Regions from separate parts of the Rathayibacter sp. AY1H3 genome, predicted to be linked through region 1. Evidence: riboswitches for the same ligand, from Rfam matches in the RefSeq annotation. Region 1 holds a riboswitch; the other holds the start of a gene.

Region 1 (4,205 bases):
TCCGCTCGAGGGCGATGCGCGCCTCGGCCTGCACCGACTCCGCGACCTCGATCCGGTTGAGCACCGTCCCCGCGACCAGTCCCTCGAGCACCCAGGCGAGGTAGCCGGGGTGGATGCGGTACATGGTCGAGCAGGGGCAGACCACGTCGTCGAGGCAGAAGATCGTGTGCTGCGGGTACTGGACGGCGAGGCGCTGCACCAGGTTGATCTCGGTGCCGATCGCGAAGGTCGATCCCGCGGGTGCCGCCTGGATCGCCTTCACGATGTAGTCGGTCGAGCCGTACTCGTCGGCCGCGTCGACGACCGCCATCGGGCACTCCGGGTGCACGATCACGCGCACGCCCGGGTGCTCGGCGCGCGCCTTCGCGATCTGGGCCGTCGTGAAGCGCTTGTGCACCGAGCAGAATCCGTGCCAGAGGATCACCTGCGCGTCCAGGAGCGTCGCGGTGTCGGAGCCGCCCTGCGGCTTCCGCGGGTTCCACATCGGCATCCGCTCCAGCGGCACGCCCATCGCCTTGGCGGTGTTGCGGCCGAGGTGCTGGTCGGGGAAGAACAGCACCCGCTGCCCGCGCGCGAACGCGTCCTCGAGCACGGTCGCCGCGTTCGAGGAGGTGCAGACCACGCCTCCGTTGCGGCCGCAGAACGCCTTCAGCGCGGCGGAGGAGTTCATGTACGTGACCGGGACGAGCGGCACGCGGCCGTCGGCGTCCGGCTCGGTGCCGTAGAGCTCGGTGAGCTCGGCCCAGGCGTCCTCGACGGAGTCGATGTCGGCCATGTCCGCCATCGAGCAGCCGGCCGCCAGGTTCGGGAGGATCACGGCCTGCTCCGGACCGGAGAGGATGTCGGCCGTCTCCGCCATGAAGTGCACGCCGCAGAAGACGATCGCCTCGGCGTCGGGCCGGCTCGTCGCCGCCTTCGCCAGCTGGAACGAGTCGCCCACGTAGTCGGCGTACTGCACCACCTCGTCCCGCTGGTAGAAGTGCCCGAGCACGACGACCCGCTCGCCGAGCGTCTCCTTCGCCGCGAGGATGCGGTGGTGCAGCTCGTTGGCGCTCGCCGTCGTGTACTCCTCCGGCAGACGTCCCTGGACCGGGGCGTCGGCCGGGATCGGGTCGGCCTGGGAGGCGCCGGGCCCGTAGGCGGGCAGGCCGAGGTCGAACGACCAGGGGGCCTCCGCGAGCTCGGGCGCGCAGGTGGCGCCGGGCGCAGAGCCGCCCTCGATGAGCCGGATGGTGCTGTCGACGGATGTCACGGTGTTCTCCTCGTGAGGCGGGTGGGGGAGTCGGGCGGCGCGCTCAGACGGGCAGCGGGCCGTTGTCGACGAGCGCCGCCGACTCGTCGTAGCGGTAGAGGCGCGGGGGACGGTGGCGGGTGCCCGTCAGGCGCTCCCCGGTGGGCACCACGGTGCCGGAGCTCTCGATCGTCCGGCGGAAGTTGGCCGGGTCGAGGGGCTTCTGCAGGACGGCCTCGTGGACCTCCCGCAGTTGGGACAGGGTGAAGGCGCCGCCGAGGAAGGCCTGCGCGATGCGGGAGTACTCCATCTTGTTGCGCAGGCGCCAGAGGGCGTAGTCGACGATCAGTCCGTGGTCGAAGGCGAGCTCGAGCGGCAGATCGGTGCAGAGCCAGGCGACGTTCTCTCCCACGATGGCCTCGTCGGCCTCGGCGGAGCGCACGAGCGCCCAGTAGACGATCGACACGACGCGGTCCTCGCCGGGGGAGCGGTCGGTGCCGCCGACGGCGTAGAGCTGCTCGAGGTAGCGCGGAGCCAGGCCCGTGGTCTCGCGGAGAGTGCGGCGGGCCGACTCGGCGAGGTCCTCGTCCGGATGCAGCGGTCCGCCGGGCAGTGCCCAGAGTCCCTCGAACGGCTCGCGGATGCGCCGGACGACGGGGATCCAGACGGTGCTCGCTCCGGTCTCCGGGTGCGGCCGCAGGGCGAAGATCACCGTCGACACGGCGAGCTGCACGTCCGGCATCCGGTGCCCCCTACTAAGAGTCGCACCGACTGTAAGTGCTGAGATCACCTTAGTGTCACGAACACCTGAACACCTAGCGGAAGAGGCGACACGCCGCGCAGGGTCCGCCCTCACCGCTAGGCTGACCGCACAACCGAATACCGGGCCGCAATACGCGACGCGGGAGAGCCGACTCCGGTCGGCACCGAAGGAGCAAGCCTCCCCGCCAATCTCTCAGGTCTTGTACCGCGTCGAACTGGCCACTCTGGAAAGCGATCCGCTCGGATCCGCCCATGGTGAAAGCGCTCGACCCCTCGGGGCGGCGCGAATCTCTCAGGCTCCACGACAGAGGGGGAGTTCCCACGGCACTGCTGTGCTCTGCCGCGAACGCGGCGCGAGTCCAGCACTGCGACGAAATGGAGAACTCATGTCCGAGACCCCGACGACCAGCCCCGAAGCCCGCTACTCGCCCCTGCACGAGGTGCACGTCGCCGCCGGCGCGTCCTTCACCGACTTCGCCGGGTGGCAGATGCCGGTCCGCTACTCCGGCGATCTCGCCGAGCACCACGCCGTGCGCACCGCCGCCGGCCTCTTCGACCTCTCGCACATGGCCGAGATCCTCGTCGTCGGCCCCGAGGCGGTCGACGCCCTCGACTACGCGCTGGCGAGCGACATCTCGGCCGTCGCCGCCGGCCGCGCGAAGTACACCCTTCTCCTGGAGCGCACGGGCGGCGTGATCGACGACCTCGTCGTCTACCGCACGGGCGAGGACCGCTTCATGGTCGTCGCGAACGCGGCCAACCGGCACATCGTCGTCGAGACGCTCCGCGACCGCACCGCGATGTTCGAGTGCGAGCTGTTCGACGAGAGCGACGACGTCGCCCTCATCGCGCTGCAGGGCCCGCGCTCGCTCGAGATCCTGCAGAACGTCCAGGGCCTCGCCGTCGAGACCGAGCGGGGAGCGGAGTCGGTGCTCGACACGGACGACGCCGCCCGCCTGCTCGCGGAGCTGCGCTACTACCGCGCCGTGCCCGCGACCTTCGAGGCGCACCCGATCCTGATCGCGCGCACCGGGTACACAGGCGAGGACGGCTTCGAGATCTACGTCTCGCCCGACTCCGCTCCCACGCTCTGGCAGGCTCTCGCCGAGACCGGCGCCGGAGCGGGCCTCGTCCCCGCCGGCCTCGCCGCCCGCGACACCCTCCGCCTCGAGGCGGGCATGCCGCTCTACGGCCACGAACTCTCCCGCGACGTCTTCCCCGCACAGGCCGGCCTCGGCCGCGTCGTCGCCTTCGGGAAGCCGATCGACTTCGTCGGCCGCGCGGCCAGCGAGGAGGGTCCCTCCGGAGACGCTCCCGTGCTCGTCGGGCTCGTCGGCGAGGGCCGCCGCGCCGCCCGTGCCGACTACACCGTCCTCTCCGGCGACGACGAGGTCGGAGTGGTCACCAGCGGCGTCCTCTCGCCGACCCTGGGCGTCCCGATCGCGATGGCCTACGTCGCCCCCGCCTCCGCGCAGCCCGGGACGGCGCTCGCCGTCGACATCCGCGGCACGCGCCTCCCGATGACCGTCACCGAGCTCCCCTTCTACTCGAGAAAGAAGAACTGACATGGCCGTGCCCACCGAGCTGCAGTACACCTCCGACCACGAGTGGATCCGGGTCGACGGAGAGGTCGCGACCGTCGGCATCACCGCATACGCCGCGGACAAGCTGGGCGACGTCGTCTTCGTCGAGCTCCCCGAGGCGGGAGCCCGCGTCGAGGGCGGCAGCGTCGTCGGCGAGATCGAGTCGACCAAGTCGGTGGGCGAGCTGTTCGCCCCCGTCGACGGCGAGGTCCTCGAGGCCAACACGGCCGTCGTCGACAGCCCCGAGCTCGTCAACTCCGACCCGTTCGGCGAGGGGTGGCTGATCCGGGTCCGCTTCGACGCCCTGCCCGACGGCCTCCTCGACTCCGCCGCCTACACCGAGCTGGTCGGCGAGTAGATGGCGGCCACCAGGACCCCCGGCGCCTTCGAGTCCCGCCACATCGGGACCGACGCCGACGCGCAGCGCACCATGCTCGCGGCTCTCGGCTACGACTCCGTGGAGGAGCTCGTCACCGCCGCCGTCCCCGAGTCGATCCACGTCCGCGACCTCCCGCAGGTGCTGCCCGCTCCGGCCACCGAGACGGAGGCGCTCGCCGAGCTGCGCGCCCTCGCCGCGAGGAACGCGGTGCGTCGGCCGATGATCGGCCTCGGCTACTACGGCACGCACA
Region 2 (4,205 bases), 140 kb from region 1:
CACTCCTGCAGCACCGCGACCGCCTCCGGCCCCTCGGCGCAGAGCACCTCGACCGCCGAGCGCACGGCGAGGCCCGCACCGGCGGTGAGCGTGTCCTCCACGTGCAGCGCCACGGAGTCGCCCGGCGCCGTGACCGCGGCGATCCCGCCCTGTGCGGCGCGCGTCGACGACTCCGCCAGCGCGCCCTTGGTGACGAGCAGCACCTCGTCGCGGCGCTGCGCCGGCAGCGCGGCGACCAGCCCGGCGATGCCGCTGCCGACGACGACGACCCGCGCCATGTCAGACCGCCGCCGGCCCGGCGGGCGGAACGGCCGCGAGCATCCGCTCGAGGGCGATGCGCGCCTCGGCCTGCACCGACTCCGCGACCTCGATCCGGTTGAGCACCGTCCCCGCGACCAGTCCCTCGAGCACCCAGGCGAGGTAGCCGGGGTGGATGCGGTACATGGTCGAGCAGGGGCAGACCACGTCGTCGAGGCAGAAGATCGTGTGCTGCGGGTACTGGACGGCGAGGCGCTGCACCAGGTTGATCTCGGTGCCGATCGCGAAGGTCGATCCCGCGGGTGCCGCCTGGATCGCCTTCACGATGTAGTCGGTCGAGCCGTACTCGTCGGCCGCGTCGACGACCGCCATCGGGCACTCCGGGTGCACGATCACGCGCACGCCCGGGTGCTCGGCGCGCGCCTTCGCGATCTGGGCCGTCGTGAAGCGCTTGTGCACCGAGCAGAATCCGTGCCAGAGGATCACCTGCGCGTCCAGGAGCGTCGCGGTGTCGGAGCCGCCCTGCGGCTTCCGCGGGTTCCACATCGGCATCCGCTCCAGCGGCACGCCCATCGCCTTGGCGGTGTTGCGGCCGAGGTGCTGGTCGGGGAAGAACAGCACCCGCTGCCCGCGCGCGAACGCGTCCTCGAGCACGGTCGCCGCGTTCGAGGAGGTGCAGACCACGCCTCCGTTGCGGCCGCAGAACGCCTTCAGCGCGGCGGAGGAGTTCATGTACGTGACCGGGACGAGCGGCACGCGGCCGTCGGCGTCCGGCTCGGTGCCGTAGAGCTCGGTGAGCTCGGCCCAGGCGTCCTCGACGGAGTCGATGTCGGCCATGTCCGCCATCGAGCAGCCGGCCGCCAGGTTCGGGAGGATCACGGCCTGCTCCGGACCGGAGAGGATGTCGGCCGTCTCCGCCATGAAGTGCACGCCGCAGAAGACGATCGCCTCGGCGTCGGGCCGGCTCGTCGCCGCCTTCGCCAGCTGGAACGAGTCGCCCACGTAGTCGGCGTACTGCACCACCTCGTCCCGCTGGTAGAAGTGCCCGAGCACGACGACCCGCTCGCCGAGCGTCTCCTTCGCCGCGAGGATGCGGTGGTGCAGCTCGTTGGCGCTCGCCGTCGTGTACTCCTCCGGCAGACGTCCCTGGACCGGGGCGTCGGCCGGGATCGGGTCGGCCTGGGAGGCGCCGGGCCCGTAGGCGGGCAGGCCGAGGTCGAACGACCAGGGGGCCTCCGCGAGCTCGGGCGCGCAGGTGGCGCCGGGCGCAGAGCCGCCCTCGATGAGCCGGATGGTGCTGTCGACGGATGTCACGGTGTTCTCCTCGTGAGGCGGGTGGGGGAGTCGGGCGGCGCGCTCAGACGGGCAGCGGGCCGTTGTCGACGAGCGCCGCCGACTCGTCGTAGCGGTAGAGGCGCGGGGGACGGTGGCGGGTGCCCGTCAGGCGCTCCCCGGTGGGCACCACGGTGCCGGAGCTCTCGATCGTCCGGCGGAAGTTGGCCGGGTCGAGGGGCTTCTGCAGGACGGCCTCGTGGACCTCCCGCAGTTGGGACAGGGTGAAGGCGCCGCCGAGGAAGGCCTGCGCGATGCGGGAGTACTCCATCTTGTTGCGCAGGCGCCAGAGGGCGTAGTCGACGATCAGTCCGTGGTCGAAGGCGAGCTCGAGCGGCAGATCGGTGCAGAGCCAGGCGACGTTCTCTCCCACGATGGCCTCGTCGGCCTCGGCGGAGCGCACGAGCGCCCAGTAGACGATCGACACGACGCGGTCCTCGCCGGGGGAGCGGTCGGTGCCGCCGACGGCGTAGAGCTGCTCGAGGTAGCGCGGAGCCAGGCCCGTGGTCTCGCGGAGAGTGCGGCGGGCCGACTCGGCGAGGTCCTCGTCCGGATGCAGCGGTCCGCCGGGCAGTGCCCAGAGTCCCTCGAACGGCTCGCGGATGCGCCGGACGACGGGGATCCAGACGGTGCTCGCTCCGGTCTCCGGGTGCGGCCGCAGGGCGAAGATCACCGTCGACACGGCGAGCTGCACGTCCGGCATCCGGTGCCCCCTACTAAGAGTCGCACCGACTGTAAGTGCTGAGATCACCTTAGTGTCACGAACACCTGAACACCTAGCGGAAGAGGCGACACGCCGCGCAGGGTCCGCCCTCACCGCTAGGCTGACCGCACAACCGAATACCGGGCCGCAATACGCGACGCGGGAGAGCCGACTCCGGTCGGCACCGAAGGAGCAAGCCTCCCCGCCAATCTCTCAGGTCTTGTACCGCGTCGAACTGGCCACTCTGGAAAGCGATCCGCTCGGATCCGCCCATGGTGAAAGCGCTCGACCCCTCGGGGCGGCGCGAATCTCTCAGGCTCCACGACAGAGGGGGAGTTCCCACGGCACTGCTGTGCTCTGCCGCGAACGCGGCGCGAGTCCAGCACTGCGACGAAATGGAGAACTCATGTCCGAGACCCCGACGACCAGCCCCGAAGCCCGCTACTCGCCCCTGCACGAGGTGCACGTCGCCGCCGGCGCGTCCTTCACCGACTTCGCCGGGTGGCAGATGCCGGTCCGCTACTCCGGCGATCTCGCCGAGCACCACGCCGTGCGCACCGCCGCCGGCCTCTTCGACCTCTCGCACATGGCCGAGATCCTCGTCGTCGGCCCCGAGGCGGTCGACGCCCTCGACTACGCGCTGGCGAGCGACATCTCGGCCGTCGCCGCCGGCCGCGCGAAGTACACCCTTCTCCTGGAGCGCACGGGCGGCGTGATCGACGACCTCGTCGTCTACCGCACGGGCGAGGACCGCTTCATGGTCGTCGCGAACGCGGCCAACCGGCACATCGTCGTCGAGACGCTCCGCGACCGCACCGCGATGTTCGAGTGCGAGCTGTTCGACGAGAGCGACGACGTCGCCCTCATCGCGCTGCAGGGCCCGCGCTCGCTCGAGATCCTGCAGAACGTCCAGGGCCTCGCCGTCGAGACCGAGCGGGGAGCGGAGTCGGTGCTCGACACGGACGACGCCGCCCGCCTGCTCGCGGAGCTGCGCTACTACCGCGCCGTGCCCGCGACCTTCGAGGCGCACCCGATCCTGATCGCGCGCACCGGGTACACAGGCGAGGACGGCTTCGAGATCTACGTCTCGCCCGACTCCGCTCCCACGCTCTGGCAGGCTCTCGCCGAGACCGGCGCCGGAGCGGGCCTCGTCCCCGCCGGCCTCGCCGCCCGCGACACCCTCCGCCTCGAGGCGGGCATGCCGCTCTACGGCCACGAACTCTCCCGCGACGTCTTCCCCGCACAGGCCGGCCTCGGCCGCGTCGTCGCCTTCGGGAAGCCGATCGACTTCGTCGGCCGCGCGGCCAGCGAGGAGGGTCCCTCCGGAGACGCTCCCGTGCTCGTCGGGGTCGTCGGTGGGGGCCGCCGGGCGGCCCGTGCCGACTACACCGTCCTCTCCGGCGACGACGAGGTCGGAGTGGTCACCAGCGGCGTCCTCTCGCCGACCCTGGGCGTCCCGATCGCGATGGCCTACGTCGCCCCCGCCTCCGCGCAGCCCGGGACGGCGCTCGCCGTCGACATCCGCGGCACACGCCTCCCGATGACCGTCACCCAGCTCCCCTTCTACTCGAGAAACAAGAACTGCCATGTCCGCGCCCACCGAGCTGAAGTACACATCCGACCACGAGTGGATCCGGGTCGACGGAGAGGTCGCGACCGTCGGCATCACCGCATACGCCGCGGACAAGCTGGGCGACGTCGTCTTCGTCGAGCTCCCCGAGGCGGGAGCCCGCGTCGAGGGCGGCAGCGTCGTCGGCGAGATCGAGTCGACCAAGTCGGTGGGCGAGCTGTTCTTCCCCGTCGACGGCGAGGTCCTCGAGGCCAACACGGCCGTCGTCGACAGCCCCGAGCTCGTCAACTCCGACCCGTTCGGCGAGGGGTGGCTGATCCGGGTCCGCTTCGACGCCCTGCC

The links. A riboswitch is a leader RNA that binds a small molecule or an ion and turns the genes downstream of it on or off. The one in region 1 is predicted to bind glycine.
Region 2: another riboswitch for glycine. It lies ahead of gcvT (glycine cleavage system aminomethyltransferase GcvT); the one in region 1 lies ahead of gcvT (glycine cleavage system aminomethyltransferase GcvT).

The regions. Positions count from the first base shown of each region.
Region 1 covers NZ_PSUU01000001.1:106,780-110,984, reverse strand. The annotation lists gene nadA (quinolinate synthase NadA) at 1-1,252, opposite strand, end outside; gene C5C33_RS00495 (NUDIX domain-containing protein) at 1,296-1,973, opposite strand; glycine riboswitch at 2,124-2,211, shown strand; gene gcvT (glycine cleavage system aminomethyltransferase GcvT) at 2,380-3,558, shown strand; gene gcvH (glycine cleavage system protein GcvH) at 3,560-3,934, shown strand; gene gcvP (aminomethyl-transferring glycine dehydrogenase) at 3,935-4,205, shown strand, end outside.
Region 2 covers NZ_PSUU01000001.1:246,471-250,675, forward strand. The annotation lists gene nadB (L-aspartate oxidase) at 1-278, opposite strand, end outside; gene nadA (quinolinate synthase NadA) at 280-1,572, opposite strand; gene C5C33_RS01150 (NUDIX domain-containing protein) at 1,616-2,293, opposite strand; glycine riboswitch at 2,444-2,531, shown strand; partial or broken gene gcvT (glycine cleavage system aminomethyltransferase GcvT) at 2,700-3,866, shown strand; gene gcvH (glycine cleavage system protein GcvH) at 3,880-4,205, shown strand, end outside.